Regions from separate parts of the Paenibacillus sp. KS1 genome, predicted to be linked through region 1. Evidence: predicted binding sites of a transcription regulator. Region 1 holds the regulator's gene; the other holds the start of a gene.

What was found. The regulator CtsR, encoded in region 1, represses protease genes until heat stress. The targets are predictions, from matches to a motif close to ATGGTCAATAAAGGTCAAACA.
Region 2: a site for CtsR is predicted at 6,742-6,762, ahead of clpP (ATP-dependent Clp endopeptidase proteolytic subunit ClpP). Genes of this name have one in related genera too.

The regions. Positions count from the first base shown of each region.
Region 1 covers NZ_MAIS01000025.1:54,210-71,129, forward strand. Annotated here, with positions in the region: gene ispD (2-C-methyl-D-erythritol 4-phosphate cytidylyltransferase) at 1-185, opposite strand, end outside; gene BBG47_RS10865 (PIN/TRAM domain-containing protein) at 228-1,313, opposite strand; gene BBG47_RS10870 (nucleoside triphosphate pyrophosphohydrolase family protein) at 1,543-1,938, shown strand; gene pssA (CDP-diacylglycerol--serine O-phosphatidyltransferase) at 2,058-2,786, opposite strand; gene disA (DNA integrity scanning diadenylate cyclase DisA) at 2,841-3,914, opposite strand; gene radA (DNA repair protein RadA) at 3,931-5,298, opposite strand; gene clpC (ATP-dependent protease ATP-binding subunit ClpC) at 5,532-7,979, opposite strand; gene mcsB (protein-arginine kinase McsB) at 8,003-9,070, opposite strand; gene mcsA (protein-arginine kinase activator protein McsA) at 9,152-9,697, opposite strand; gene BBG47_RS10905 (CtsR family transcriptional regulator) at 9,748-10,209, opposite strand; gene pulA (type I pullulanase) at 10,770-16,920, opposite strand, start outside.
Region 2 covers NZ_MAIS01000037.1:36,922-53,841, forward strand. Annotated here, with positions in the region: gene BBG47_RS14240 (extracellular solute-binding protein) at 111-1,718, shown strand; gene BBG47_RS14245 (helix-turn-helix domain-containing protein) at 1,827-4,136, opposite strand; gene BBG47_RS14250 (cytochrome P450) at 4,832-5,998, shown strand; gene clpP (ATP-dependent Clp endopeptidase proteolytic subunit ClpP) at 6,105-6,686, opposite strand; tRNA gene BBG47_RS14260 (tRNA-Arg) at 6,890-6,964, opposite strand; gene BBG47_RS14265 (sugar-binding transcriptional regulator) at 7,637-8,686, shown strand; gene gap (type I glyceraldehyde-3-phosphate dehydrogenase) at 8,728-9,732, shown strand; gene BBG47_RS14275 (phosphoglycerate kinase) at 10,012-11,193, shown strand; gene tpiA (triose-phosphate isomerase) at 11,254-12,006, shown strand; gene gpmI (2,3-bisphosphoglycerate-independent phosphoglycerate mutase) at 12,008-13,546, shown strand; gene eno (phosphopyruvate hydratase) at 13,614-14,900, shown strand; gene BBG47_RS14295 (PadR family transcriptional regulator) at 15,294-15,635, shown strand; gene BBG47_RS14300 (DUF1700 domain-containing protein) at 15,650-16,387, shown strand; gene BBG47_RS14305 (DUF4097 family beta strand repeat-containing protein) at 16,384-16,920, shown strand, end outside.

The DNA of each region.
Region 1 (16,920 bases):
CGCGCATAATCCTGTTCCGTGGTTACCCATGCGATCGATTCGCACTCCTCCATGGACTGAAACCGCTCTACGGTATGGATGATTACTGGCTTATCCTGTAAATGCAAATACTGCTTACTCTCTTCCGTGCCCATGCGCGTGCCTCTGCCAGCAGCGACTATGACCACGCCAAACCCTCTGTCCATCCTTACTAACCCCCATGATGGTAGTATCCCCATCATACCTGTTTATTGGGCTTTTTCCAACAGTTTTGGCTTAGCAAATATCATTCGTCCTGCTGACGTCTGAAGTACACTGGTCACCAGAACCTCCATCGTCATGCCGATATAATCTCTGCCGCCCTCAACGACGATCATCGTACCATCATCCAAGTAGGCTACACCTTGACCATGTTCCTTACCATCCTTGATGACTTGAACAACAATCTCTTCTCCTGGGAGAACCACTGGCTTCACAGCGTTGGCTAGATCGTTAATATTGAGCACTGATACTCCCTGCAGCTCACATACCTTGTTCAAGTTGAAATCATTCGTGACGACTTTCCCCTTTAGCAGCTTCGCGAGCTTAACCAGCTTGCTGTCTACCTCCGAGATTTCGTCAAAGTCTCCTTCATAAATGAGTACTTTTACTTCCAGTTCTTTTTGAATTTTATTCAGAATGTCCAACCCTCTGCGTCCACGGTTCCGCTTGAGCAAGTCCGACGAATCCGCGATATGCTGCAACTCCTCTAAGACGAATTCAGGAATGACGATTGTCCCTTCAATGAATCCGGTCTTGCATATATCTGCGATGCGACCATCAATGATGACGCTTGTATCCAAGATCTTATGTTCTTCCATTCCTCTGCTCTTCTCTTCACCTCGTTCAGGCATGCGGAAGGCGGAGACCCACTTTACAATCTCATCCTGCTTCATAAGTGCTGCTTGCAACCCTGCTGCTGACAGCAGGACAATCATACAAACCGATACCATACGCCCTACTGTCCCAAACGGCTCAAATAGCGGTACAAGCAACCCCCCAAAGGACAGTCCCATCAATGCGCCAGAAGCTCCAATCACCAGCATCCCTGCTGACATATTCACCATGCGTTCTTCCAAGCTGCCCCATAACCGTGCCAATGGCGTAAAAAGTGCACGACCCATCACAATAAAGCAAAATGCCCCGCCAAGTGCCCATAACAGTCCGTTAGAAGTTATTCCCGGGTTGGATAATGACGAAAACTCCATTGTCTGCATATTCCAATACCGATGGAACTCTGTCCCACTCCATGCTCCGATCAATCCTGCAACCGCATAAAATAATCGTCTGAACACGAAGTCCACCTCCTTATCTAATTTGAATATCTTTACAATTATGGCCCAACCCTCTCGCTCCTAATCGTCCATTCTTACATTTTTAAATTCGAGGCGAAGTTGAAATGTAGGAAATCCTAGTCGTATAATAGGGGAGTAGTACGGAATGGGGAGAGCTGAAATAACGTGAGTCCCTTGAGCAGTATGGCTCGGGCCGAACCACGATTCCATGAATAGAGGTGGATGAGTAATGAGTACTTCCAGTTTGCAATCTTTGCAGGATCAAGTCGGCGATTTATTGTTAAGACACCGAAGCTTGCTGGACATTCTTTCGAAATACGGACAGTCTGACGCCTCGGTAAACCGCACGGTAACGAAAGCCATAACAGAATGTGGCTGCTTGGAGCTGCATGCGAAGCGGCAGCCCTACCATGACGACATGGATATGGATCAAGCGAAGCAATCTCTTGAATCACATGTTCAAGGTCACTTATGCGAGAACTGCAAGGATGTTGTGAAGAGCGAGCTTGGCAAGCACCTATTCTATATGTCTGCCCTGTGCAATCTGCTTGATATTGATCTTGACGATGTCGTCAAACAGGAATCGAGCAAGTGCCAAACTCTCGGGATATTCAACCTGTCCTAATGGAATGAAGAAGAACTGAAAATTGATACAAGATAATTGGAACGGAAATCATATACAACACAAAAAGCACCTGCCGCCCAATTATGGACTGCAAGTGCTTTTCTTTTGGGTTTATTCGCTTAAGAATGCTTCGACTGGTACCACTCTTCCGCATCAAGCTGTTTCTTGCGGCGGCGATTCAGCATTCTAACGTTTTTTTTTAAACCAAGCAGCGCATACAGTACCAACGGCACAAAAATCAGCTTCGGTGTCTGTTCTGGCTGCCATACCGCGATCGCTACTGCCCCTGCAATAACAAAAGGCGTAATCCAGATGGCCTTCTTCGGAATACCGACTTTCTTGAAGTTCGGATATTTCACAGTACTAACCATTAAGTAAGATAATAAAATCATCGCTATCATAAGATAAGCCGCTGGGATGTTCTCATGGAACAAGGCAAGTGTACATGCCACACCGCCAGCCGCTGGGATTGGCAAGCCGATGAAATACCCCGGAATACCATCCTTAACGTTGAAGCGTGCAAGTCGCAGCGCACCACAAATCGGGAAGATTGCGGTAACGATGCAAGCCAGCACCGGGTTACTATCTGTAAAAGCGACGGCATACATAATAAAGGCTGGCGCTACACCGAATGAAATCACATCGGATAGGGAGTCAAGCTCCTTGCCGAATTCACTCTGTGCGTTCAATGCTCTTGCTACACGCCCATCCAATCCGTCGAGCAACATGGCAATAATAATCATAAGAGCTGCTAAGTTGTAGTCATCGTGAAACGCAAGCATGATGGAAATGATTCCGAGAAACAAGTTACCGATCGTAAACAAGCTCGGAATGGACTTTGTAATCATAGGTTCACCTCTAATTTTACTATGCCCAACGTACGTCCTTTCATTGTAGGAAAATCAAATTTGCCTGTCAATGAAGACCTGCTCCTGAATCCGCTTAAGCCCTTCCTTAATCGCACGAGCGCGAACTTCGCCAATGCCGTCTACTTCATCCAATTCCTCAATCGTTGCCATCATGACATGAGGGAGGTATTGGAAGGTTTCGACTAAGTTGTGAATAATGACATTAGGAAGTCTTGGTATCTTGCTAAGAACGCGGTAACCGCGCGGCGAAACGGATTCTTCCTGAATCGTGCTCGTCGTCGGGTAACCGAGCAGTCTTATTAAATGATGGGTATCAAGCAGTTCATCTGCCGTGCATTTCTTAAGTTGGGCTATGATCTCACGTACCTTCTCATCGCTTCCGTCCCGGGCATAATCCTTCAACAGCAGCCAAGCGTCTTCTTCGGTGTTGCTTACGAGCTCTTCGAGCTGCATGCTGATAAGACGTCCCTCTGTTCCCAGTTCGTTGATGTAACGCTTGATCTCCATCTTAATACGTAACACCATCTCAATACGTTGCACAACGTTTACGACATCGTATAAGGTAACCAATTCTTCGAACTCGGATGCAGTTAAATTTGTCATGCCTTGTACAAGCACAACCTTATATTTTTCCAATGTCTGAATCGCTTGGTTCGCCTTCGTGAGAATAACGCCAATCTCCTTAAGTGCATAACGCAGACTGCCTTGGTACAGTGTAATGACATTCCGGCGCTGGGAGATGGAGACTACCAGCTTCCCCGTCTGCTTCGCTACCCGCTCCGCTGTCCGGTGCCGGATGCCTGTCTCCGTAGATGGAATGGAGGAATCCGGAATGAGCTGTGTGTTCGCATATAATATCCGCTTAATGTCTTCACTCAAGATAATGGCGCCGTCCATCTTGGCCAGTTCGTACAAGTAGCTCGGTGAGAAGTCACAGTTAATGGAGAATCCCCCGTCTACAACTTCCATTACTTCTGGACTGTATCCAACGACAATAAGTGCCCCTGTCTTCGCGCGCAGCACATTCTCAAGCCCGTCGCGGAAAGGCGTTCCTGGTGCGACCATCCGCAGCAGGTCGTTCATAATATCCAGTTGGCTTTCCTTCATTCTATATCTATGCCCCCTAACCTAACGCCACAGCTAATGCTTCAGCAACCGTATTTACTCCAATAATCTCAATATTGGCAGGCGGCTTCCAGCCGCGCAAGCTCTTCTCTGGTAATATAATGCGCTTGAATCCAAGCTTCTCTGCTTCCTTCACTCGCTGTTCTGCACGAGATACCCCACGCACTTCACCGGTTAACCCCACTTCGCCAAAGACAACATCGAATGGTTGTGTCGGCATATCTCGGAAGCTCGAAGCAATTGCAACCGCCATAGCCAAGTCAACAGCTGGCTCATCAAGCTTAATTCCACCCGCTACATTCACGTATGCATCCTGATTCTGCAGGAACATTCCCATTCGCTTCTCCAGCACCGCAATAATAAGCGCCAGACGATGATGATCAATCCCTGTCGCCATCCTCCGCGGAGAAGGGAAGTTCGTCGCCGATACGAGCGCCTGCATCTCAACAAGGACGGGACGGGTTCCCTCAAGGCTGGCTACAACCGTGGATCCTGCAACACCTAGCGGTCTCTCCTGCAGGAACATCTCGGATGGGTTCTTCACCTCGACCAGTCCACCCTCCGTCATCTCGAAGATTCCTATCTCATTGGTCGAACCGAACCGGTTCTTTACAGCCCGCAAAATGCGATAGGAATGATGCCGCTCTCCTTCGAAATAAAGGACACAATCGACCATATGCTCCAGCAGCCGCGGACCGGCAATCGCACCTTCCTTCGTCACATGTCCAACAAGGACAGTTGCGATGCCCTTCCCTTTAGCGATGCGCATGAATGTGCTTGTGCATTCGCGTACTTGTGCAACACTGCCGGGAGCTGATTCCACCGAAGGTTGGAAGACGGTCTGGATGGAGTCGATAACGAGGAAGTCAGGCTGCGCCGCCTCAAGCGCCTCCTCGATATATTGCAGATTCGTCTCACTGAGGACGAATAAGTTCTCCGACAAGACACCAAGACGATCTGCCCGCAGCTTCGTCTGACGCATCGATTCCTCACCAGATACGTACAGCACCTTGAGGCCGCTGGCAGCCAGTGCATTGGAAGTCTGCAGTAGAAGTGTTGACTTCCCGATACCCGGGTCGCCCCCCACTAGAATAAGTGATCCAGGAACAACACCGCCGCCCAGTACGCGGTTCAACTCACTAAGTGTCGTAGTGAGTCTAGGTTCACGTCCACTTTCTATGTGTATGATAGATTGCGGCTTTTCTTTCGTTTGAATCAAGGAAGAATGCACACCTGCTGTCTTAATGACTGTCTCCCGCTCTTCCACCATCGTATTCCACTCACCGCAGCCAGGGCATTTCCCCATCCATTTCGGTGTTTCGTATCCACATTCCGTACAGAAAAATTTCGTTTTCACTTTGGCCATGAAGCCGACACTCCTAATCAATATGCTGCAAGTCGTCGGTCGCCATGTCCGCAAACAGGTACCTCGTTACTCATTACTCATTAGTTTACCATTTTTAAGAAGGAGGATAAAGTGCTTTAGCATATCGCAAGCAGAAACAGGCATATGTGGAGCAATAAATAACGAAGAAAAAAAGAACCGTACCTTCCTCCGGGAGGGAGAAAGTACGATTCTTTCCTAAATACTACAGTTCATTATACATGTGCTGTGTTAACCTCGTTGTTGCGCAGGACGAGCAGCTCGCCATCTTTCTCGTCGATGACGACGGCATCGCCCTTGCTGACAGTACCCTTCAACAATTCCTCTGACAGGCGATCCTCGATATGCTTCTGAATCGCTCTACGCAATGGACGGGCGCCATACGCTGGATCAAAGCCTTCCTTCGCGAGGAAATTCTTCGCATTGTCTGTCAATTGGAAATCAACATCCTGTTCCTTCAGACGCTTGCGAAGCTCACCAGCCATCAAGGATACGATTTCAGCGATGTGCTTCTGCTCCAAGGAGTGGAACACGATAATTTCATCAATCCGGTTCAAGAATTCTGGGCGGAAGCTCTTCTTCAATTCACCCATCACTTTATCCTTCATGTTGTTGTAGTCTTTGCCTGCATCATCAACTGCAGTGAAGCCAAGCGTAGAATTACGCTTAATTGCTTCGGCCCCAACGTTGGATGTCAGGATGATAAGCGTGTTACGGAAGTCAACTACACGTCCCTTCGAATCGGTGAGACGGCCATCTTCCAACACTTGAAGCAAAATGTTAAATACTTCTGGATGTGCCTTCTCGATTTCGTCCAACAAGACGACTGAGTATGGCTTACGGCGAACCTTCTCCGTCAATTGGCCGCCCTCTTCATAGCCGACATATCCCGGAGGCGCTCCGACGAGACGAGCTGTCGAATGCTTCTCCATGTATTCGGACATATCAATTCGGATTACCGCGTTCTCATCACCGAACAAAGATTCGGCCAAGGCACGAGCAAGCTCAGTCTTACCTACCCCAGTTGGGCCAAGGAAGATGAAAGAACCCATCGGACGCTTCGGATCCTTCAGCCCTGCACGCGCACGGCGGATTGCACGGCTCACTGCCTTCACTGCTTCATCTTGGCCGATGACACGCTCATGAAGAATCTCTTCCATCTTGAGCAAGCGCTCTGTCTCTTCTTCCTTCAGCTTCAATACTGGAATTCCGGTCCAGCTCGCTACGACATGAGCAATATCCTCTGGCGTAACTTCAGAATCCACGCGTCCCTGCTTCTCTTTCCACTGGTTGCGAACGGTCTCCAGTTCTTCGCGCATCTTCTGCTCCGTATCACGCAGCGCAGCGGCTTTCTCGAATTCTTGGCTTTGCACAGATGCGTCCTTCTCTTTGCGGATGTCTTCCAGACGCGCTTCAAGCTCTTTCAAATTTGGTGGTACTGTATACGAATGAAGGCGAACTTTCGAGCTCGCTTCATCAATCAAGTCAATTGCCTTATCCGGCAGGAAGCGGTCTGTAATATAACGATCCGAGAGCTTCACCGCTTGCTCAATTGCCTCATCTGTAATTTTCACACGGTGATGGGCTTCATAACGATCACGCAGCCCAGTCAAGATCTGGATTGCTTCCTCTGGAGTAGGCTGGTCAACCGTAATCGGCTGGAAGCGGCGTTCGAGCGCTGCATCCTTCTCGATATATTTGCGGTACTCATCAAGTGTTGTCGCCCCAATGCACTGCAGCTCTCCACGAGCCAATGCAGGCTTCAAAATGTTCGATGCATCAATGGCGCCTTCAGCACCGCCGGCACCGATGAGCGTATGCAATTCATCGATGAACAGGATGACATTGCCTGCTTGGCGGATTTCATCCATGATCTTCTTCAGGCGATCCTCGAATTCACCCCGGTATTTCGTTCCGGCTACAACCGAACCCATATCAAGCGTCATAACACGCTTATCGCGAAGCGTCTCTGGAATTTCATTGTTAATAATCTTCTGTGCCAGACCTTCTGCTACGGCCGTCTTACCAACCCCAGGCTCTCCGATAAGTACGGGGTTGTTCTTCGTACGGCGGCTAAGCACTTGAATGACGCGCTCAATTTCCTTCGAACGGCCGATAACCGGATCAAGATTGCCTTCCTTCGCTACTGCTGTCAGATCACGAGCTAAGCTGTCCAGTGTCGGTGTGCTTACATTTTGGGACTGTCCATGATGGCTGGATACCGCTTCGCTGCTTCCAAGCAGCTGCAGCACTTGTTGGCGTGCCTTGTTCAAGCTAATGCCAAGGTTGTTCAACACCCGTGCTGCTACGCCTTCTCCTTCCCGGATCAAGCCAAGCAGAATGTGCTCTGTACCCACATAAGTGTGGCCAAGCTTGCGCGCTTCATCCATGGACAGCTCAATCACTTTCTTCGCACGCGGGGTATATGCAATATTGAGTGGCTGTTCTTGACCGCGCCCGATCAAGGTTTCGACTTCGTCCTGAATCTTCTCCAATCCAAGGCCAAGCGCTACAAGTGCCTTAGCTGCGATGCCTTCCCCTTCGCGAATAAGTCCAAGCAGAATATGCTCCGTTCCGATATTGTTATGCCCGAGTCGTACTGCTTCTTCTTGTGCCAAAGCCAATACTTTCTGCGCACGTTCTGTGAATCTACCGAACATCATAAGTGTTGCACCTCCATATTACATTATGATTTAGATTTGGATAACGTCTCGCGAATCATCTTCGCGCGATATGAATCCCGATCTTCTTGAGATAATGTCGTGTTGTATTTATATTGTAAGAAGCCTGGCTGTGTCATGACCAATAATTCATTCAGTTGTGACGATTGAATATGCTGCAGGATGCCAAGGTCAGAACCAAGCCTAATGTCGGACAACCGCTGTGCGGCTTCTTTTGAATCCATAATAACTGCATGCTTCAAAATTCCATATGAGCGGCAAATGCGATCCGTAAGCCGCATGCTATTGCTTGTCAGCAGCTGTTCACGAGCTGCCTTCTCATGCTCGATTAATTGCTTCACAACACTGTACAAATTATCAATAATCTCAGATTCGGATTGGCCTAATGTAATCTGATTTGATATTTGGAACAGGTTGCCGATCGCTTCGCTTCCTTCTCCGTATATGCCTCTAACCGCCAATCCAACTTGGGTAACGGCCTGAAGCATGAGGTTAATCTGCTGTGTCATTACCAATGCTGGCAAATGCATCATCACCGATGCCCGTATTCCTGTTCCCACATTCGTCGGGCAGCTCGTTAAGAAACCTCTCTTTTCATCGAAGGCGTAGTCGATTTGCGATTCAAACACATCATCGATGCGGTTAGCCTGCTCCCAAGCCTCACGAATTTGCAGCCCTGGAGATAGGCATTGAATACGAAGATGATCTTCCTCGTTAATCATGATGCTTATCGACTCATCCTCACTGACAATGACCGCGCCATTGCGGGACTCATTTGCCAAACTCGGGGATATCAAATGCTTCTCTACTAGAACTTGCTTCTCTGTATCGCTAAGCTCTGCCAGCTCTAATTCATGAAAGTGATTCAATTGCGCAAATTCCGGGTCTTTCATGACTGCTGACAAACGATCCAACACCTCGGCCTGTTGTTGATTCGTAGCCAAGAGTGGGAACGGCAGTCCGCTAATATTCCGTGCTATACGGATACGGCTGCTGATGACGATATCGGAATCTGGACCCGTGCCGCGCATCCAATCGCTTAGGGCTTCTTCAATAAATCGTCGCTCTGTCATCTCGTCATCTCCTTCCAATTCGCACTGCTTATTGTCATCTTACTCTCTCGATAGCGCTTGTATCCTAGGTGCTATGAACTGCTATGAACTGCTTCTCTCCGAACCGCTTGGCGGCTGCTTCTCCAACTCGCGAATACGGTCACGCAAGGTTGCGGCCTCTTCGAACTCTTCACGCAAAATACTGAACTGCAGCTGCTTCTTCAATTCTTCCAGCTCGCGTCTGCGCTGAATTCGGCCTCCCCCACGCTTCGGAATTTTGCCAACGTGAACGGTATTGCCATGTACCCGCTTCAATAGCGGATCTAAGCGCTCACCGAAAAAGGTGTAGCATTCATCACAGCCAAAGCGGCCGAGCTTACCGAACTGTGCATAAGTCAGTCCGCACTTCTCACAGCGCATAGGCTGTGGCTTCGCATCTTCCTTAGCTCCCTGTTTGCTGCCTGTCAGATCAAAATCAAGCAATCCCGACAATAAATTATGGATGGAGAATCCGTTCGCCGTGCCTGGAATCCATTCGCCTTTTTCCCGGGCACATGATTCACAAATGTGAAACTCCGTCTTCTGTCCATTAATGATTTTCGTAAAATGCAGGGTAGCCGGTTTCTGACCACATTGTTGACACACCATAACCGTCTCTCCTCCTTTATAGGTAGCATCCATCTTACATACTTACATCTCTACTTGCTAAGCAGTGCCAGCAGCATCGACCTTAGCAGCCGGGCACGTATCTCGTCGCGGTAGGGAAGCTTTACTGTTATATTGTCCCGAGAAACAGCAGCCCGCAGCAGATTCGCTTCCCGGCGGGAGATGAATTCCGCTTCTTCTAGTTGATAGATAAGACCTTCAGCGGCGCTCTGCTCAATCTGCTCCCCAATGGATTCGCACAAATGATTATGAATCGCTTGATGGGCTGGCAAGTCAATTCGCTGAATGCGAATATACCCTCCACCTCCACGTTTGCTCTCAACAACATAACCCTTCTCCAACGTAAAGCGTGTGCTGATCACATAGTTAATCTGCGATGGAACACAAGAGAATTGTTCTGCCAAGTCATTGCGCTGAATCTCAACGGCACCTTCCGAACTCTCAAGTAATATATGCTTCAAGTAGTGCTCGATTAGGTCGGAAATGTTGCGCATCTTCTCCCCCCTTTCCGCCTGCAGCAGTCTCTATATTAGGTTTAACCAAATATAAGCCTCACTTATTCTAGTTTGGCGCAATATTTTGAACTTTTTTGACTATTAATCTGACTTTGACTTTCTTTGACTTTATTTTTATTATAGCGCACTCGTTTGATTTTGCAACTATTTTAGATCGATTTCATCAGCTATTCTACACGATGATGTGGATAACCTTCTTCTTGGTTAAAAAGCACACGCTCATTCCATCTCAATTACGCAATATATTCAATTACACGGTTGATGGTAAGCCCTATTCGTGAAACTCTATATGTGGATACCTGGGAACTTCTCCACACTCGTGGATAAATGATGGGTTAAATGTGCATAAGGAGACTCATTTATCCCTTCTCCACAGCTTGTTCATTGAGAAATATGCATGGTGTACATTTTACCGCAATGTTCGTCCAATTATGCACATGTGAATAACATATTGAAACAAGCTAATGAATGCCTGCGTTCGTTCCAGTATAAAAACTCCCGCTGCCGTCCTTACGGATGACACGGGAGTGATGGTCGTGCTATTCAGCAATATATTGTAGAGCAAGGAGAAGTCTGGTCAATGCAACTCCCGCTTCTGCTCGTGTAGCGTTGCCGCTAGGACGCAGCGTGCGGTCTTGGTAGCCATTAAGGAACCCAGTTGAGAGTTCCAGATGATGACCTTCAAGACGAGCAGCATTGACAAGCATTTGTGCCAATTCCTCGCGAGTAATGGATGCATTCGGATGGAATGATCCGTCACCATCCCCCTCAACAAGCTTCAGTTGCACCGCAGTCACAAGTGCATCTGCATACCAAGCTGATGCTGGCACATCCATGAAGGCATCCTTGGACAGTTTCTGTCCTTGGACATCGCCATAGCCTAACGCCCGCACAAGCATGGACGTGAATTCTGCTCGAGTTACCATATCATTCGGGGCAAACTGTCCATTTCCTCTGCCTTGAATAATGAACTTAGAAGCTAGCAGCTCCATATTTTCTTTCGCCCAATGGCCATTCAAATCATGGAAGCTCGGTCCATACTTGAGTACTGCGAAGATACCGTTATAATCGTGCTTCATGTTCATTATCGAATTCGATTCGCCCTCAGTGCGCTCCATCCAGGACGGAACGAATGAGAATGTCTTTGTCTTTGCATTATACTTTACAGCTGTCATCTTCCCAGCACTTTGGCTGCTCGGCAGTCGGATAGAGCCCGTTGTAAGAATGCCTGCACGATCAGCAATTGGCTCCTGCTTCCCATCCTGCTCCAAACGCAACTGGAACTGAACAGCTGCCATCAAATGAGCACCTGGCTGTGTGGATGTTGCAGATGTAAGCACCTTCAGCAATTCAGCCGAAGGCTTCATCATGTGCACGGTCAGCAATTGTGATGCATTCCCATTGCTCAGATCTGCTAGCTGTTTCATCGGAAGTTGATAGCTGCCTGCTCCCGAGCGTACCACAATGTTCAATTGCGTATGTTCCTTCATTGCCTGACTCAATTTCTTCATCGGGATTCGAATACGAACGTCTTCTGACTCCGACGGCGCTGCAATTGTCCAAGTTCTCATTCCTGTTGCCGAACCCGTCAAACGAGACATCTCTTCCATATCTTCATTTCGAATGAACAGCTCAACTGTCGTCGTTCCGTCAGCATTCTTCAGAAGATTCAACGTTGTTGGCTCATAACGAACGCCATCTTTCGTGACGGTCATTCCCTTAAATGACTCTTCTGTTCCCCCTTGAGCAGCCCCGCCGTTTCGTTCATTGCTGCCATTTTCGTTTTCAGAGCCGCTTCCTGTGTCAGTGCCCGTTTCTGGCTTCGTACCTGGGTCTGTTCCTGGGTCTCTCACGACGACAATCGAGCGCCCGTTTACAGTATTGTGCGGATCATTCAGTTCGTTTGTTACTCCATCCTTGGTAATGAAGAATTTGTACGTATAATCGCCTTTCGCTGCGTTCTTCATTACGTAGATGAACCATTCGTTTTCTGCATCGTACGTCATCGAGTAAGACTTGCCGTTGATCGCAATATCAGCCTGCGTGATCCGATCCTGCGCTCCACTCGCAAACAACGCTTCATCCCGATAATAGAACGCAACCTGACTCTTCCCTTGAACCGGGCCAGCTACTGAAGGCAGCGTCCGAAATGATTCCTGCCCACTATATACATACACCTTGGTTAGCGTGTCATCCACACTCGTCTTAATGAAGCGATTGGCATCGATATCTTTCTCTTCCCAGTTGCCCCGTTTGACGATAAACCCAATCGATTCAGACTCTGGAGCGATTTCAATCATGGCAGTCGCCATTCCTTTGTCAAAATGCTGGAACTCATGACCGTCATCTTTTACACCTGTCTGCCATACCCATAATCCCCAGTTGTCGTATTTCGCGTCTGGACGAACATAGTTGATTTGTACATAGCGCTTCAGGAAAGGCTTAACCACTACCTTCTTCGAGGCCTCTGCTGTTCCAACCCGAGCTGTAATGACCGCTGTTCCTTCCTTCACGCCTGTTACCTTCCCAGCACGGTCTATTCTAGCCACTGATGCATCCGACGTACTCCACTCCGCAGCTGCACCAGACATCGTCTGTCCGAATTGATCCTTGATAGCAACTGTAAATGGTGATGTGCGACCCTCAAAAATTGAATCTGCACCGTTAATGGACAGCGTCGTAGGAACAAGCTTCGCTACTGTCACATTTACCTGTGCTTTCAAATTGCCCGAGGTTGCGGTAAGAACTGCGGCTCCTTCCTTCACTGCCGTTACTTTGCCTCCACTGTTGATGACAGCCACAGCAGCATCGGATGTTGACCATGATACATTCTCAGTAAACATTGGACGTTCCTTCTGATCACGCACCACTGCTGTCAAACGAGTGCTTGTGCCTGGCTCTAACCCAAGCGTAGCAGGCGCTACTTCAAGCTTTGACGCTATCGGTGTATAGCCATTCTCCTGATCGTACAACACCATCATGGACAATCCGGCTACTTCTACCTTGCCGCCCTTCACCGTACGTATCGTCTCCACACCAGCTGACGTATGGTCAACAACCACACTCCATTCTTCCGCAGTAGGCAGTGCAACTTCTTGTGGAGCAGACGAACCGTTATAAATGACGGCGATATTGCGCCACGTATCCCCATTTGCATAGTTATTCAGCTTGAATGCGATAACTTGACCTTCTTGGCGATACACTTGTAAGTTCGATTTCACCTCATCCTTCGTTGTCATGCGGAATGCTGGATGTGCTGCTCGCAGCTCGATAAGACCTTTCAAATAATCGAATACTGGCTTGTACTCCGCCTTCTGTTTCCATACGATCTGATTAATCTCATCTGGGCTCTCATAGCTGTTATGATCTCCGAACTTGCTGCGAAGCAGCTCATCTCCTGCATGAAGGAACGGAATGCCTTGTGCCGTAAGAACAATGCCATTTGCAAGCAAAGAACGCTTAACGGTCTCGTTATCCATTACATTTGACTCCGTCAAGGTTGCGAACGGATTGCGTTTTATATCAATATCTTTCCCCTGCGTCTTCAGCACCTTATCCCACAAATTCAAGTTATCATGTGCGGTTACATAGTTAATCGTCTCTGTCGGAGAGGCCGTAAAGTCTGTGATTGCACCAAGCAGACCTTTCACCACATCCGCTTCTTTGCCTTCGGCTCCTGTTGCGAATCCTTTGGAAGCGTCGTCACTTCCACCCTTTATTGCCCCGCGAATATTGTCATTGAATACAGCGAATCCTTCTCCGCGCTGCTTGCCTTTCTCAATCTGCAATTCCGCAGCAAGCGGTGTGCTGCCTCCCGACCACGGCTCGCCATAGATTATGATGCTTGGATCAATCTCTCTCAGCTCACGCACGATGGCGCGTGTTGTCTGCAGATCGACTAGCTTCATCAAGTCGAAGCGGAATCCGTCTACATTGTACTCCTCAGCCCAGTATTTCACGGAGTCCTGCACGTATTTGCTAACCATCGGTCTCTCTGTTGCTACTTCATTCCCTACACCGGAGCCGTTAGTGAAGTTGCCTTGCTCATCGCTCCGATAGAAATAACCCGGTACAATCTTATCAAATACCGACATATCCGATTCCAGGCCGGTTACAAATGTATGATTGTACACGACATCCAGCACGACCCGAATGCCTTGGTCATGAAGCGCTTGCACCATTGCCTTGAACTCACGAATTCGCTTCGCTGGGTCCTCCTGTGCTGCATTGGTCGTATAGGAACCCTCAGGCATGTTATAGTTTACCGGATCATAGCCCCAATTGAATTTTCGTTCTTTCGAACTTGGATCATCCACCAGCTTCTCATTTACCGAACCGAAGTCATAGGTCGGAAGCAAGTGAACATGCGTGATACCAAGCTCTTTCAAATGGTCGATCCCTGTCTTTATATCTGGCTTTCCAGGCAAAGTCGTTCCCGTTTCCGTAAAGGCAGTAAACTTGCCTCGACTTGCTGGGGATACTCCTGAATTCTCATGAATTGAAAAATCACGGACATGCAATTCGTATATGACAGCGTCTGTTGGATTCAGGAATGGGGGCTTCCGATCTCCGTCCCAGTTCTTCGGATTGGTTGCTGCAAGATCAATAATTGCCGATTTCCCACTATTCACCGATGCCGATCTCGCATATGGATCAAGTGCATACGCAATACTGCCATCCGGGAATTGCAGCTTGTACATGTAATAGGTTCCATGCAAGTTGCCATTCACGTTAGCGGCCCATACCCCTGTAGCTGCATCCTTACGCATCGAGACTTCCCTGCTAGGCACGTCATTCGCCATGTCCGCTCTATCGTACAAGGCTAACGAAGCTTGTGCAGCCGTAGGCGCCCATACTTTGAAGCTGCTTGAAGTCGAATGATACGTAACACCTAAGTCATCCCCAGCATATACGTAGCTATCCAAAATACCACGCATCTTGATCGGCATATCCCGATACATGTTCTGTGTATTTCCTTCATAGCGTACTGTATATGCCTTTGACACATCATCAACCGGATTGGACAAATGGATCTTCACAGATTTCTCATCTGCGCCCTGAGAGGATACGCCCTCCAATTTGGTTGTACCTTCATATGCGGCAAATGCGGAGTACTCCAAGTTCGGAACAATGTCCTTCAATGTAACGCGAACTTCATGATCCTGATCCATCCATGCAGCATGCATAGAAGGCTGAGCCTTCGTTGTAAAGGAAAACTCATATGCTGTGTTCGGTGTATTCGTGTCTTTCCCCGTTGCCACTCCCGCTGGTATAACAACCTTATACTCTGTATCATAGCGCAGCGGTTGACTCGGTGTAACGACCAACTGCTGCTCCTTTATCGTCACATCTATTGGTTGGGCCGCACCTAGCTTATCCTCAAGTGTGATGCCTTGCCCATTCATCTCAATTTGTTCGGAGAAGGTGACGATAATCGGCTTATTAACTGCTACATGCTGCTGTTTATTGGCCGGATCTGTGCTAATCAGCTCCAGAGTGTCACTCATCCCCTTTATCTCGTAATTTCCGGCATATACACGTTGTACATTCGGGTTCGATGATTCATTCCAACTACTTGCTCGTGTATTCCCCGGATCTTCTGGTATTACATTGAATGCACCATGCGTGTCCTCATTTCCGCTTAGAACAACAATTGGACGCAAAACGTCATGATTTTTTAGCTTGAGCTGATGCAGTGGTATAGACGCTTCAAATCCTGACTGTCTGGATACAGCGAATTCTGCTCCTTTACGATCTCCCCATGTGGATAAAATGGGGGTATTGTAATCCGAGGCCTCATATAAAGCAGCGCCTTCTATTTCATTGTCTTGTTTCAAACGCATCATAAGATGATACTGCGGCTTCTCTGTTGTACCGCTAAAATTATATTTCGCTTTCCATGGGTTGTCCGCATTGCCTGAATCAACCTGATTCACATTGAGGGCAATATCAATATACTGCCCCTTATCTCCCCAATTCGGCAATTGTGCATCTACCCATATATACAGCTTCTTACTATCATTGATCAGTTTGATTGCACCTAGTTTCGTATCGCCATATGTGCTCTCTGTTACAGATGTCCCAAGTGCCGCCACATCGTCCCAGAGACTGTCTTTAACCCCATCAATGATTGGAGCAAAAGTAACCGTAAATGGCTCGCAATAGGTAGATAAGCCGTTCGGGTTCTGTTTCATATTCCAGCCTGTCGCAATTTCATTGTCTGCCGTTTCGGGAATGACATCGAATACACCATGCTCATCCGCGCGATCACCGCTAAGAACAACAATCGCTTTGACGGTGTCATTCAGCTTCAATTGAAGCTTGTTCAGAGGAATTGCCCCTGTCATCACTTTGGCTTGGTCTGTAACTTGGAAGGAAGCCCCTTGCAAATCTCCTGTATGAAGCAAAGGTGTTGATGAGGCACTCTCATATACAGCCGCCTCGCCGCCTTGTTTCGCTTCCATCACGATATGGAACTTCGGCTTCAGCTGTGTATGGTTATAATTGAATTGTCGTTGATAAGGATTGGTTGCGACTCCGGAATCAAAATCATTGATCTGCAAAGCGATATCAAGATACTGCCATGACTCCGCATGAGCTGCATCGACACGGAAATACAAATACTTTGCATCGCTTGTCAATTTCATCTGATCCAACTTGGCACTATTCCAGCCTGCTGTCGATGACGAG
Region 2 (16,920 bases), on a different contig from region 1:
GTACGTTGTCATTGTCGAATCTATGAACGGTAATAAACGAAGGCTCGCCTTTGCTTATTATAGAAGCAGGACAAAGAGTATAATAATCATCAAAAGGGAGGATCATTGCCATGCAAAAATGGAAAAAAACGTGGGCATTGTTGATGTCTATGACCTTGATCTTCACAATGCTCGCAGGATGCGGATCGTCAGACAAGCCTGCCGCAGAGGGAAGCAAAGGTAGCGAGGAAGCACTTAGCAACTTAAATCAAGAAGGCTTCCCGATCGTCAAGGAACCTATTACACTTACGATGATGGGACAAGACGTAGGGATTCAAAACTGGAAGGATATGGCCTTGCTAAAGCAAATGGAAGAGAAGACTGGCATTAAGTTCGAATACCGAAATGCACCTCTCGACAGCTTTGATACAAAGCGCAACCTTGTATTTGCTAGTGGCGATTATCCTGATGTGTTCTTCTCCGGTCAATTGCAGTCTGCAGATGAAATCAACTATGGAAGCAGCCAAGGCGTACTGATTCCTTTGGAAGGACTTATTGAGAAGTATGCACCGAATTTGAACAAAATCCTGAATGACAATCCAGATATTCGCAAGTCGATTACGACGCCGGATGGACATATCTATTCCTTGCCAAGCATTGATTTGGATGCAGGCTGGTATCGTGGTCCATTGTGGTATAACGGCAAGTTCTTGAAGAAGCTTGGCATGGACAAAGTACCATCCACAACGGATGAACTATACACATACTTGAAACGGGTAAAAGAAGAAGATCCGAACGGAAATGGCAAGAAGGATGAAATTCCGCTTGTTTCCGTTAAGCTTGACGACATTCGCATGTGGTTGTTCGGCTCTTGGGGGATGTATGGCGAATTCATCTATGCGGATAAAGCAGGAAAAGTTCACTACTCTCCAATGGAGGAAGGATACAAAGGCTATCTTACGTTCTTGAACAAGTTGTGGAACGAAGAATTGTTAGATCATGAAACCTTCTCCCAAACGGATGAGCAAAAGAAAGCAAAAGGGAAAAATAATCAAGTGGCATTGTTCGCTGATTACCATGCCTACTTCACATTGGGCGGCGAGCCTAGCATGACTGACCCGATGTACGCTCCTGTGAAAAGCGAGATGGGCGAACCGGTCGCAGCGAAGCATCCAGGTTTGATGAAGGGCGTATTCGCGATTACGAACAAGAACAAAAACCCAGAAGCAACCATGCGTTGGGTAGACTTCTTCTATTCGGTAGAAGGCTCTGAATTGCTTAGCTATGGCCCGGAAGGCACGCTGTGGGAGTATGCAAACAAGGAAGACCATACAAAGAAACAACTTCCGGTACCGGATGGTAAGGATCGTGAGGACTATCGTGCAACTTTGACGCCGGACTACGGTACGATCGTTCCGAAAGTCATGACAGAAGAAGTGAAACGCGGATTCGAAGGCGAATTCGAGAAGTGGTTGAAGAAAGAAACAGAGGAAAAAATCAATCCGATCGCGAAAGTTCCATTCCCGAGCGTATATTTGTCCGAGGCTGATCAGCAGCAAGTATCGAGCTTGCGCTCTGACCTCGACACTTACGTGAAGCAAATGGAAGCGAAGTTCGTAACAGGGCAAGAACCGCTTGCGAATTGGGATAAGTATATAGGTACATTGAAGAAGATGGGCGCTGAGAAAATCGTTGAGATTTATCAAAAAGCCTATGACCAATGGAACTCAGGGAAATAAACACTAGTTGTAACCTCGTAAATTGTGAAATAAGCTAATCGGAAAGAAAACGAGCACCTTAGGCTTCCTATTCTGCCTTTGGTGCTCGTTTTCTTTGTACGTATGCACTTAGCTTATAGATTCATCGTCCGCATCTGCGGCAGCTTTTGCTTGCTCGCTTGAAGCATGAAGCTTTCGGTATTGGCCTGGTGTATATCCCGTCTCTTTTTTGAACTTGCGAATAAAGTTCGGTGTATCCAAATATCCGACCCTGACGATGATGTCCTTAAGCGGATCACTAGTCGTCAGCAGCTGGCGAATGACCTCATCCATGCGGCGCTGCCATATATATTGAGAGAAGTTGCTGCCTGTCTTCTCCTTGAACGAACGGCTGAGATAAGAGGAAGAGATAGAGAACTTCTGTGCGATTGCTTCCAAGCTCAAGCTGTAGTCGGTATATTGTTGATCGACGTGTGCAATAACGCTGTCCATTAAAGAGAGCTGTTCATTTTCCGAGTTGCGCTCTACTTGTTCGCAAATATGTGCGGCCAAGAGCTGAAGCTTCTTCTCAAGCTCCTCCAGTGACTCGAAGGAGGTAAAGCTCGGAATATCGCGAATTAACTCGTTCAAGCCGAGCTCAGACGCTGTCTTCAACAAGGTATTCATAATATCGAAGCAAATACAGCGAAGGAGTGATATCGATACGCGCTCTGCCTTCAGCTTGTTGAATATCGCTTCAATCATTTGCATTGCAACGGTATCATTGCCCTGCTTCAAGCTTTGTGTAAGCTTAAGCAGAGAGTCCTTAGCGATCCAGAACGTATCGTTTGGTGTATGGGACAGCTTGTTGAAATACGTAATGCTGCCCTTGCCGTTCGCCATACGATATTCCAGCGCAGAAGCTGATTCGATATAAGACTGATTCAAGAGCGCTGCATCCTCATAGGCATTACCAACACCAATGGATGGGATGAGGTGCGTGCTCTCCATCACGATTATTCGAAGAGCTTCGACGATTTGTTCCATCTGGTGCTCCACGGAGATTCTTGAGTCCTCATTCATACTGACGATGAGGGCGAATTGATCAAAATGCGGCAGCTCAATGCCATATGCGTGTGCACCGTATTCCGGAATTTCGATCTCCTCGAGCAGTTCTACAATCTGCTGACGATGCTGCAAGGCATCTGCGACGCCAGGATACTCGTCCCAAGAGATTGCAATGATGAAATAGTACTTGCCTGTCAGTTCAATGCCGATCATCTCCATAATATGTGCAGATTCTGGGTTGTCCAGCTTCCCATGCTTGAGCAGCATGAGCAGGAATTGATTTCGGGCAAATGGCTCTTGAATATCGACGCGGGCACTATAGTCATGCAGAGTTTTACGAATCCACTCCAACTCATTGCGTCTCTTAGGTGCCGGCTGTGCAGCAGAGGCTTCTTCATTCAACAAAGCAAATTCCATAAGATCATGGATTGGATGGTATTGCTTGCGTGCCAGGATTATGGCTGCTAGAATGCCGGCGATGACCACTACAGCGAACGCGAGCATGAAGAAGGTCTGAATATGGAACACACGCCCGAAAAATTGCTCGCTCGGCATAGCCGTCACATAGGTCCACCCATTCATAGAAGATTTAACAGAAACAATGGATTGCTGCATATTATCCAGCTTCAAGCTATGGATGCCGGGCCCGAGCTCTGACAGCAAGTGAATCTCAGTTTTTGGGATAGGCTCTCCATGATTATTCTGGGTAAGCACACGGCCCTTATCGTCGAAGATGTAGGTATTGCCTTTGAATCCATTCAGAATGGTGTCCATAAGCCCCGTTAGCTTCGATTCCTCCATCAGGAACAGCACGGTTCCGTGCGGGGAAGAGCTATTAGGCGTTATCGGTATGATGTATGCAAGCATGGACTTGGTAATATTCATGCTCAAGTTAACGGATTCCGCTGGTCGTACGACAGGATAGAGCTCAGTTTCCAGCTCCTTAATAATATCCTTCTTGCTCCAGTCCTCGAATAGATAGTATTGATCAAAGAGGACATCTACATTGGTCATTCCTTTTGACGAGTAGATGGCGTGGCTGTTCCTGTAGAAAAGGAATAGCTCTTCTAGAATGGAACTGTTCGCTTTATATTTGCCGAGCGCGGATATCGCATCGCGGCTGTAATAGGGATGTCGTATCATATAAGGTGTCAATTGTTCATCATAAGCAATGCGAGAAGCAATGTCTCGAAGCTCCGTCATGCGAGAATCGATGTTCAGCTTCACCTGATTGAGCTGGTTCACGTTCGATTGCTCGATTTCGGAACGAAGATTGTTGACGGCATTTTGATAGATGAAGATCGTGAGAACCACTAATGGGATGAGAAAAATCAATATATACGACCATATGTACTGTAATAGCAGCTTCGACCGAAAATAGTTCCAACTCATCCTGACAAGCCTCCTAGTAGTCTCTTGATGTAATCTTGCTATGAAGTGGATCTGGCAATAAGTAAGAAGACAATCTAATAGAGAAGAAATGTTGATGATTTGTAATTATTGTATACGTTTCGCTTCATCTGTAAAGCGAGAAATTGAAAAAAAGCGGCAATATTCATATTGTAAACGATTCCAATCGGAAATGGAATGATTTCCTGGTGTGTACAACAATTTCTGTAGGGTGGACATTATAGGTGTATTGCCATTGAGGGAATTGCTTTTTATCTTATTTTAAGGTTCGGTTCAGTTTTCTTTAATGTAACTCTAGTATTCTAACAATGGACCGAATGACAGATGAGTTCTTGCGAAGGAGGGTTGCCGGCAGCGATTACTGACCTTGGTCAACCGGAGTCTTCCGTTGCACAAGGTGATCCGTTTCATCTTTCTCATGGTTTACAGTTTACCCCTAGAACATATATAGACCGCATCGGCGTTTGCGCGATGCGGTCCTTTTTTTGTAGCTAAATGAATTGAATTCGGTTTGTAACAGGTCGACCCGAAGTTGTTTCAGTGCATACAGGCCTAGGTCTATGTAGGTTATTATTTACATATATTAGTTTTAATGCAATATATTATTTCGAATCCCTGTAAATGAGGAAGAGTTGTGACTGAAGCTATGTTGCATGGTTAAGGAGGGGAGAGGTTGAATGATGAAATGGATTCAAGAGCATGAAGTGCTGCCATTATCTCATTACAAAACTATGCGGTCAGAGAGTCCTTTGTTGTGGTCAGAGAGCTCTCTGTTGCGTTCAGAGAATCCTCAGCTGCTGGGGGGAACGTTCTGGCATGCGTACCGATACGATCATATTAAGAGGATATTTGCTGATTACAATCATTTTTCCTCCGAATTGCGAAGCGAAGACAAGCGGCCGATCGAATACAGCATCCTCCGCACTGATCCGCAGAAGCATAGCCAGCTTCGAACATTAGTCTCGCAAGCCTTCACACCTAGATCCATTGAAAAGATGATTCCACGAATTGAAGCATTGGCGGATGAGCTTCTAGATAAGGTGGAAAGCAATGGACGAATGGATGCAGTTCAAGACTTCGCAGTTCCGCTCCCGATTATTGTAATCGCAGAAATACTCGGCATACCGGTACACGATCGAGATCAGTTTCGGGAATGGTCGGAGGCATCGGTGAGTGGTGACATTGACCGCAATAGTAATTGCCAGAAGGAGATGGCTGTATATTTCGAGGCGATCGCAGAAGAACGCCGTCGTAATCCACAGGATGATCTGATCACTAGGCTTGTGCATGCAACGTCAGACGGAGAACCGTTGTCCCCCTTTGAACTCATTGGGTTCTGTATTTTGCTGCTAGTAGCTGGTAATGAAACGACAACGAATTTGCTCTCTTCTGCTCTAGCGTGTTTCGACAGTGAGCGCATCGCATGGGACGATATTAGATCCGATCGTTCTTTACTGCCTGGCGCTATTGAAGTAGTGCTGCGGTTTACCTCGCCGGTACAGTTAATGTTTCGCCGTGTGAAGAAGGATGTGGAAGTAGATGGCATGATGTTAACTGAAGGGCAGTTCGTCATGTTGTGGATCGGGTCAGCGAATCATGACGAGTCTGTGTTCGAGCAGCCAGATCTCTTCCATATTCGTCGTCAGCCAAACCCGCATTTAGCGTTTGGTCATGGTATCCACTTCTGCCTGGGGGCCCAACTTGCACGGCTGGAAGCGAGGATAGCGTTGAATGCAATGCTCGATCGTTTCCCGAACTACCAATGTGATCATTCCAAGCCGTTGAAGCGCATCCAGAGCGAGTTTATGTTCGGTTTCGAGTCATTGCCGATCATTCTTACCTAAGTAAACCTAGCTTTTCGTTATTCATGTCAGTTGAAATAAGCAATAAAAAACAGCCTCTCTACATGCAAAATAGATCGCATGAGAGAGGCTGTATCACGTTTACTGTTTACTCTTTGCCAAGAACCTTATCAACCAGACCGTATTCATACGCTTCTTGGGCAGACATGAAGTAGTCGCGATCCGTATCGCGCTCCACGCGCTCAAGTGGTTGACCTGTGCGATCCGCCAAAATTTTGTTCAACGTGTCGCGCATCTTCAAGATGCGCCGTGCGCGAATCTCGATATCGGACGCTTGCCCTTGTGCTCCGCCAAGCGGCTGATGAATCATAATTTCGCTGTTCGGCAGGGCGAAACGCTTGCCCTTGGCACCTGCATTAAGCAGGAACGCTCCCATGGAAGCTGCCAAACCCACGCAAATCGTAGATACGTCCGGCTTGATGTGCTGCATTGTATCGTATATGGCCATGCCGGCTGAGATTGAACCGCCTGGGCTATTGATGTACAAATGAATATCCTTCTCCGGGTCATCTGCAGCCAAGAACAACAGCTGGGCGATAATCGAATTCGCCACGAGATCGTTCACTTCTGTTCCGAGGAAGATGATGCGATCCTTCAACAATCGAGAGTAAATATCATAGGATCTTTCGCCACGATTCGTCTGTTCAACAACTACGGGTACATAACTCAAGATAACCCCTCCTAACTAATATCATTACACATTCAATATAAAGGACTTGAAACAAAAAGTCAAAGATGGTCAAACTATGTAGAGAAAAAAACATCTATCGTTTCGCTTCTGCAAAATTCAAGATGTTACTTCCGTGCTTATTCACCTAAATGTATGCGTAACGTAGCTTCTTATCCTGTACCAAATAAGGACAGGAGTGTAAATGGCGCGCCCGCAAGGAATCGAACCTTGATCTCAGGCTCCGGAGGCCTACGTCATATCCATTGGACCACGGGCGCATTCATACAAGAGCAAAATTTATTATATAAGAAAGCGTATAACAAAGTCAAGTGAGCGCCACTGAATATTTATTAAAAACGGGAAGTTTGGAAGTGCCCACTGATTACTGGGATACAGAGATGATTGCATTGGCACCGCAGAAAGGATCCTTCGACCATAATTAAGGTTTTAACTTTTAAGGAGGGAACGGTTGAATTCTTTCTATAATAAGTGGACGGTGCCAAATAAGGTGGATGTTGCCCGATCTAAGTGAGCAATGTCGATGTCTAAACTACATGGGGAAGTAGAGAGCGAACAGGATGTGAAGGAAAGCTCAAAACTTTTTAAACGCAGGTACGAGCAGGGCATGATGTCCGTCATTAATGTCTATACTGAGGAATGTCTAAAATTTTTGCGAAATATGTATTAACTTGTCGTATTTTGGGTTAATTACATCATAGGCAGTCGTATGCCCTTCTAGATATGTTGTCTGATAATGAATAACTTCGATATTGCTTGCTTATTATAGAAGTTGTTTATAGGCAGAGAATTCGCGATTTTGGGCGCAAAATCAGGGGTTCAGGATACTTGCAAGTTGCTGCGTTATTCGGTAGAATAGTGGTGGGACAAAAAATGTAGAGATGGGACGTTTTTAGTCCAATGGTTGCTTATGGGAAGCAGGAGTGGAGAGAATGCGTGAGTGGTTAGAAATACAGAAGCGACTTCTACCTGAACTCATTGAACTGTTGAAGAAGCGTTACACCATCCTGCATCAAATCATGTTGTCCGACTCCATTGGGAGAAGAACGCTGGCAACGTCATTGCAGATGACCGAGCGTGTGCTCCGTGCAGAGACCGATTTATTGAAGGCGCAAGGCCTGATTGATTCGGATAACACGGGTATGCGAATCACTGATGAAGGCCGGCAACTTGTCCGGAAGCTGGAATCCGTGATGGGCGAATTGCTCGGGATGCGCCAGCTGGAGGAGAGTATCCGCCAAGCATTCGGTTTGAAGCAGGTCATTGTCGTACCCGGCAATTCGGATGTATCGCCTGCCGTGAAGCAAGAACTCGGGCAAGCGGCTTGTAGAGCGCTCAGCAGCGTAATGGACAAGGAAGATGTCGTGGCGGTGACAGGCGGCTCCACATTGGCTGCAATGGCAGATCAATTGACGAGTTCATCACCGTTGAAAGGCAATTGGTTCGTACCCGCACGTGGGGGACTTGGGGAGAGCTTGGAATACCAAGCGAACACAATCGCATCCACGATGGCGAAGCGCGTAGGCGCTCAGTATCGGCTCTTGCATGTGCCGGATTTGCTGAGTGAGGAAGCGTACCAGTCGCTTAAGCAGGAACCGAACATCCAAGACATTTTGCGAGTAATTCGCCAAGCACGCATTGTCGTGCATGGCATTGGAGAAGCTCTCGTTATGGCGAAGCGCCGCCGTGCGGATGAAGAGACGATCCAGCAGCTGCTCGAAGAAGGGGCGCTTGCAGAAGCTTTCGGGTATTATTTTGACCGAGACGGGCATGTCGTTCATACGATGCTAACACTGGGCCTTCGCCTAGAGGACATCTCTCGTATGGAGGTAGTCATTGCCATTGCTGGAGGTCAGAGCAAAGGTGAATCGATTACTGCAGTGCTTCGTGCAGGACACGAAGACATTCTCGTTATTGATGAAGCAGCAGCAGTTGAAGTATTGAAACATTGTGGTCTCGATGTGCCTTACAGGCCGTCTTGAGATATATAAAAAAATTGCGAAGGAAATGGGAGGAATCATCAATGGTTAAAGTTGGTATTAACGGCTTTGGTCGTATCGGACGTAACGTATTCCGCGCAGCATTGAACAATTCAGAAGTAGAAATCGTTGCAATCAACGATTTGACAGATGTAAACACTCTGGCTCACCTGTTGAAATATGACACAACTCATGGCAAATTCGAAGCTACAGTAGAAGCTAAAGAAGGCGCTTTGGTTGTTAACGGCCGCGAAGTGAAAGTATTCGCTGAGCGCAACCCTGAGAACTTGCCTTGGGGCGCTAACGGCGTTGAAATCGTTGTTGAGTCCACTGGTATCTTCACAGCGAAAGACAAAGCTGAAATGCACTTGAAAGGCGGCGCGAAGAAAGTTATTATCTCCGCACCTGCTACTAACGAAGATATCACAATCGTTATGGGCGTTAACGAAGATAAGTATGATGCTGCAAGCCATACAATCATCTCCAACGCTTCTTGCACAACAAACTGCTTGGCGCCATTCGCTAAAGTATTGAACGACAAGTTTGGTATCGAAAAAGGTATGATGAACACAATTCACTCCTACACTAACGACCAAAACGTTCTTGACTTGCCGCACAAAGACTTGCGTCGTGCTCGTGCAGCAGCTCAAAACATCATCCCTACTACAACTGGTGCTGCTAAAGCGGTATCCCTTGTATTGCCTGAATTGAAAGGCAAATTGAACGGTATGTCCATGCGCGTTCCTACTCCTAACGTGTCTGTTACAGACTTGGTAGTAGAACTTAAGAAAGACGTTACTGTTGAAGAAGTAAACGCAGCTTTGAAAGAAGCAGCTGAAGGCCCATTGAAAGGCATCTTGAACTACACTGAAGAGCCATTGGTATCCAGCGACTTCAACGGCGACCCAGCTTCCTCCACTATCGATGCTTTGACAACGATGGTAATCGGCGGAAACTTGGTTAAAGTTGTATCCTGGTACGACAACGAGTGGGGCTACTCCAACCGCGTTGTAGACTTGGCAGCTTTCATCGCAAAAAAAGGTCTGTAATCGCATAGCACTTACAATCAAAGAGGAGTGACCGTTCAGGCCTCCTCTTTTGATCCTTATAGTGCCTAGAGCATATCGAGAACCAGTGCGGACACAGATTTTTAGATATACAGAGATAGAGAGTACAGAGAGAAACCAGAACATACTAACGAACGATATACGATATATAGAGAGAAAGATTTAGATGGAACCCATACAGAACAAGAACACAGAACATACCGAACAACACACCAGAGAGAGGCGTGTGCCGGTGTAATCGACGATAGGAGGAACACGGGGATGAACAAGAAAAGTGTGCGTGATGTAGAAGTTAAGGGTAAGCGCGTATTTGTACGTGTAGATTTCAACGTTCCATTGGAAAATGGTGTGATTACGGATGATACACGTGTACGCGAAACGCTGCCGACAATTAACTATTTGGTGGAACAAGGTGCGAAAGTTATTTTGGCAAGCCACATGGGTCGTCCGAAGGGCGAAGTTGTGGATTCCATGCGTCTGACACCTGCAGCAGTACGTCTTGGCGAACTGCTTGGTAAGCCCGTTAAGAAGCTTGACGAGTCAATTGGTGAAAACGTAAAAGCTGAAATTGCAAAAATGGAAAACGGCGACGTTGTCGTGCTTGAAAACGTTCGTTTCCACAAAGGCGAAGAGAAGAACGATCCAGAATTGGCTAAAGCCTTCGCAGAACTTGCGGACTTGTTTGTGAACGACGCGTTCGGCGCGGCTCACCGTGCACATGCATCCACTGAAGGCATCGCACATCACTTGCCAGCCGTGTCCGGTCTGTTGATGGAGAAAGAATTGACTGTACTTAGCAAAGCGCTGACAAACCCTGAGCGTCCATTTACGGCAATCGTAGGCGGTTCCAAGGTTAAAGATAAAATCGACGTTATCAACAAAATGTTGGAAATCGCCGACAATATCGTGATCGGTGGCGGCTTGACATACACATTCTTCAAAGCACAAGGCAACGAAATCGGGAAGTCGCTTGTCGACAACGAGAAGCTTGATGTTGCTTTAGGCTTCATCGAGAAAGCCAAAGAACTTGGCAAAAACCTCTACTTGCCAGTAGATATCGTAGTTACAGATGACTTCAGTGCAGATGCAAACACACAAGTGGTAGCGATCGACAGCATTCCTGCAGAATGGGAAGGCATTGACATCGGTCCGAAAACTCGTGAAATCTATGCTGATGTTATCAAGAATTCCAAGCTTGTTGTATGGAACGGACCTATGGGCGTATTCGAAATCGAGCCGTTCTCTCATGGTACGCGTGCAGTAGCAGAAGCATGTGCGGAAACTGCTGGTTACACAATCATCGGCGGCGGCGACTCTGCAGCAGCGGTTGAGAAGTTCAAGCTGAAAGATAAAATGGATCACATCTCCACAGGCGGCGGCGCTTCCCTTGAATTCATGGAAGGCAAAGCATTGCCAGGCGTGGTTGCATTGAACGATAAGTAAGAGAGCAAGTAAGGGGATGGCGGCTTCGGCCGCTCCCTTATGCGTAAAGGAGTGAATCGTGTGAGACAACCGATTATCGCAGGGAACTGGAAAATGTTCAAAACGGTATCGGAAGCTGTCGCTTTCGTATCCGAAGTGAAAGGCAAAGCAGAAGTGGAAGGCGTAGAGAGCGTACTCTGCGCACCATTTACAAACTTGCCAGCATTGGTTGAAGCAGTGAAAGGCACAAGCATCAAGATTGGTGCACAAAACCTTCACTTTGAAGATTCCGGTGCATTCACAGGCGAAATTTCCGGCGCTATGTTGAAAGACCTTGGCGTACACTACGTCATTATCGGTCATTCCGAGCGTCGTGCATACTTCGCGGAAACTGATGAAACAGTAAACAAAAAAATGCATGCAGCATTCCGTCATGGCTTGACGCCAATCGTATGCGTGGGTGAGTCGCTTGAAGAGCGTGAATCCGGCAAAACGAACGACGTGTGCAAAGTGCAAACAGAAGCAGCATTCCAAGGATTGTCTGTTGAACAAGCAAAAGAAGCTGTCATCGCTTATGAGCCAATCTGGGCGATCGGTACAGGCAAATCCTCCACAGCGAAAGACGCGAATGAAGTTATCAGCTACATCCGCAGCGTTGTGAAGGGCTTGTACAATGATGAAGTTGCTGCTGCTGTTCGCATTCAATACGGCGGAAGCGTAAAACCGGAAAATGTACGTGAATACATGGCAGAAAGTGATATTGACGGCGCATTGGTAGGTGGCGCAAGCTTGCAACCAGCTTCCTTCATCTCCTTGGTGGAAGGGGCGAAGTAAGATGCCCGCACCTAGACCGGTAGCCCTTATCATCATGGACGGCTTCGGACTTCGCGATACACTCGTTGGCAACGCAGTCGCGCAAGCGAACAAGCCAAACTACGACCGTTACATGAGCCAATTCCCTCATACGACACTGACAGCTTGCGGCGAAGCGGTAGGCTTGCCAGAAGGTCAAATGGGGAACTCCGAGGTAGGTCACTTGAACATCGGTGCAGGCCGCATCGTATATCAAGACCTGACTCGTATTACGAAATCGATCCGTGAGGGCGACTTCTTCTCGAACGAAACACTGCTTGCAGCAGTGAAGACTGCGAAGGAGAACAACAAGGCGCTTCACATTTACGGATTGTTGTCTGATGGTGGCGTACACAGCCATATCGACCACGCGCTTGCGATGCTCGATCTCTGTGCGCGTGAAGGCTTGAAGGACGTATACATTCACGCATTCTTGGATGGCCGTGATGTTGCGCCTGATAGCTCCCGCGGATATATCGAAAAGCTGCAAGCCAACATCGCTGAAGTTGGCATAGGCCGTATCGCTACGGTTCAAGGCCGCTACTATGCGATGGATCGCGACAAGCGCTGGGAACGTGTTGAGAAATCGTACCGCGCAATGGTATACGGCGAAGGCCCAAAATACCGCGATCCAATTGCTGCAGTTGAAGAATCTTATTCCCAATCCGTATATGACGAGTTCGTTATGCCTACGGTAATTGTGGATGAGAACGATCAGCCGGTTGGCTTGGTTCAAGAAGGCGACTCCGTCGTATTCATGAACTTCCGCCCAGACCGTGCGATCCAGCTTGGCCAAGTGTTCACCAACGATGATTTCCGCGGCTTCGATCGTGGCGACAAGTTTCCTAAGAACTTGCATTTCGTTGCGCTTACGCTGTTCGCAGAAACAGTTGGCGGATATGTTGCTTACTCTCCAAAAGAGTTGGACAACACGCTTGGTGAAGTGCTCGTGCAGCATGGCAAGAAGCAGCTTCGCATTGCGGAAACTGAGAAGTATCCGCACGTAACGTTCTTCTTCAGCGGCGGCCGTGACGTTGAACTTCCTGGTGAGAAGCGTGTGCTTATCAACTCGCCTAAGGTAGCAACTTACGACCTGCAGCCTGAAATGAGTGCTTACGAAGTTGCAGAAGCAGCTGTGAACGAAATCAACTCTGACCAGTTCGATACGATTATCCTGAACTTCGCCAATCCTGATATGGTTGGTCACTCCGGTATGCTGGAACCAACAATCAAGGCCGTAGAAGCTACGGATGAGTGCATGGGCAAGGTAGTTGAAGCGGTATTGGCGAAAGGCGGCGTCTGCCTCATTACGGCGGATCACGGCAACGCGGATATGGTATTCGACGAGCAAGGCCGTCCATTCACTGCACATACGACGAACCCGGTTCCATTCATCGTTACTTCGAATGACGTGGAATTGCGCGAAGGCGGCATCTTGGCAGACATCGCTCCGACGATTCTTGACTTGATGAACGTTCCTCAGCCAGCAGAGATGACTGGACAAACCATGATTAAGAAGTAAGTTTTACAACTTACCTAGATATATAGTAATTTATCTATAAACAATCAAAAAAGGAGTTGTACACACCATGACAATGATTATGGACGTATACGCACGCGAAGTGCTTGACTCCCGTGGTAACCCTACGGTAGAAGTAGAAGTAAAATTGGAATCCGGCGGCTTCGGCCGTGCAATCGTACCTTCCGGTGCATCCACTGGTGCCCACGAAGCAGTTGAGCTTCGCGATGGCGACAAAGGCCGTTACGTTGGTAAAGGCGTAGAGAACGCTGTTAAAAACGTAAACGAAATTATCGCTCCAGAAATCATCGGTTACGATGCTCTTGACCAAGTTGCAATCGACAAAGCGATGATCGAGCTTGATGGCACGCCTAACAAAGGCAAATTGGGTGCTAACGCAATCTTGGCTGTATCCATGGCTGTAGCTCGCGCTGCTGCACATGCATTGGATATGCCTTTGTACACATACCTTGGCGGATTTAACGCGAAGCAATTGCCAGTACCAATGATGAACATCATCAACGGTGGTGAGCATGCTGACAACAACATCGACGTTCAAGAGTTCATGGTATTGCCAGTAGGCGCACCTAACTTCAAAGAAGCACTTCGCATGGGTGCTGAAATCTTCCACAACCTGAAGTCCGTATTGAAGGGCAAAGGCTTGAACACTGCAGTAGGTGACGAAGGTGGATTCGCTCCTAACCTTGGTTCCAACGAAGAAGCGCTTCAAGTTATCATCGAAGCAATCGAAAAAGCTGGCTACAAGCCAGGCGAAGAAGTATTCTTGGGTATGGACGTTGCGTCCACTGAGTTCTACAAAGACGGTAAATACACATTGGCAGGCGAAGGCAAGTCCTACACATCTGCTGAGTATGTTGACCTTCTTGCTTCTTGGGTTGATAAGTACCCAATCATCACAATCGAAGACGGTATGTCCGAAGACGATTGGGATGGCTGGAAGTTGCTCACTGAAAAATTGGGCGGCAAAGTACAACTCGTTGGTGACGACTTGTTCGTTACAAACACGGAGCGTCTTGCTCAAGGTATCGAAAAAGGAATCGGTAACTCCATCTTGGTTAAAGTTAACCAAATCGGTACGCTTACAGAAACATTCGAAGCGATCGAAATGGCAAAACGCGCTGGCTACACAGCTGTTATCTCCCACCGTTCTGGTGAGTCCGAAGACAGCACAATCGCTGACATCGCGGTTGCAACTAACGCTGGCCAAATCAAGACAGGTGCTCCTTCCCGTACAGACCGCGTTGCGAAGTACAACCAATTGCTTCGCATCGAAGACAACTTGGGAAGCACAGCTCGTTACGACGGCTTGAAATCCTTCTATAACTTGAAAAAATAATTGGCTTGCCGCACAAGCGGCTTGCTGATTCGATAGAAGCCAGACTCCCTTGAAGGGGTCTGGCTTCTTTTTTATGACCCCATATCCATATGTGAGGTAGGCATATTGTGCTCTTCCTTTAATCTACCTTTTACTCTTGCTTGCCTTTCGTACTTGTCCTTCTTGTCTTCCCTTATTTCTCTTTGTTCTTCCCCAGTTCTGATCCTTGTGAAATTATTCTTCATCGATTCGCTCCGACTAGAGATGGGTTTTACCTAGACCTGAGGCTAGTTTTGGAAATAACCTATTGTGGAACACTATTCCAGGGGATATAATCATCGTGTACTACTAATCAATATACAATACTGAATCATAAATTATAATTCATCACGTTATGGAGTGGGGGTGACTCGATTGAAGGAAATCGTTCAATTTAAAAAAGGGGTGCTCGGACTGTGTGTCATGGTTCTCATTAACCAGAGAGATCGTTACGGCTTCGAGCTGGCCCAGCAGATATCCAAGCATGTGGAGGTTGCCGAAGGTGCTCTATATCCAGTTCTGCGGCGGATGGTTGCGGATGGTCACTGTACAACCTATTTGCAAGAATCTACCGAGGGACCGCCACGGAAATATTATAAGCTTACTTCAGTAGGCAAGGATTATATGAATGAGCTCGTGACCGAGTGGGATAAATTTGTGTCGGGAGTAGCCAATCTGCTTACCGAAGCGGAAGAAGAAGAATCCAAGGAGAAGTGAGAGAGGTGAACAACATGCATAAGCAGTTATTTATGCTGCAATTGAAAATGGGCCTACTGTCGCTTCCAGAGGCGGAGCGCAATGAAATATTAGCAGAGTATGATGCACACTTTGAATTCAGCAAGCAGCAGGGACGAACAGAAGAAGAGATTGCTAGAGAGCTTGGCGATCCAGAAGAACTTGCGGCCGAGCTGCTGTTAGGTGAACGAGGGGATAAAGAGGTTGAACGGGAGCCGGAAACAGAACCGTTTATTCCTAGTCAACAAGGTCAAGCTTCACAAGTACCTCCACTCTTCGAGGATCCTAGCTTCCTGAAGAATGCTGAACAGCCGTTGGATTTGAATCAGCATTATGGGGAACCAAATCGATATTCTCAAGAGTACGGCGGAATACCGAATACTGCTTACCCACCATATCAGCAGTCCGAAGGACGACGTCCCCGTTCAGCTATCGCCTATGCAGGTACGATCTTTATTAGCATTATGGTTGTCCCAGTTATGTTCGGGCTATGGGCAACGTGGTTTGGGCTTGGTGTAGCGGCTATAGCGTTATTGGCAACTCCTCTTTTGTTCGCATTCAAAGTCGGGTTTGGCGGAGAGTTTTATCGTGCAGAGTTGTCGATCGTGGCGATTGCATTTGGAATAGGAATATTTTTAATACAAGCGATAGTTGCTGTAGGACGTGCATATTTGAAATGGAACCGAATCTATTTCCACTGGGTCGCCTATGAAGGAAGGAGCGAGGTTAGATGAATTGGAATCGTGCAACTATGAATATGGTCGGAATTGTGTGTATCGTGGCAGGGGTTGCGGGCTTGATCTATTACGGCCCAAATCAGCTATTTAAGTCACAACTTCCTTCATATGAGTACCGTATCTCTGCGGAAGGCTCACAGGATGGATCTGGTCAGGAAAAAGGGGCAGATAAGACATCTGATTATGAATCTCGCATTGATGTAGGGGAACTTGAGAGTATAGTCATCAATGCGGATTATGGGGATGTTAAGGTAAGCTGGATCAATGATAATAAGAATATGATTGAGTTGAAGGGGCAGGCGCCAGAAGCGGTCATTAATAGAATTCGTGATGTTCAAGCAGAGGATGGAACGCTAGAGCTGAATTTTGAAGACAATGATCATGCAGGGTGGTTGAATATCAACATCGGCAATATGCAGCGCCGTTATCATGAGGTTATCATCCATACATCGGAGAATTTTGTGCTCGACAATTTGTCGTCGAATGTGTCTGCAGGTGCGTTTGAAATGACAGGTGGGCATATTAAGCGA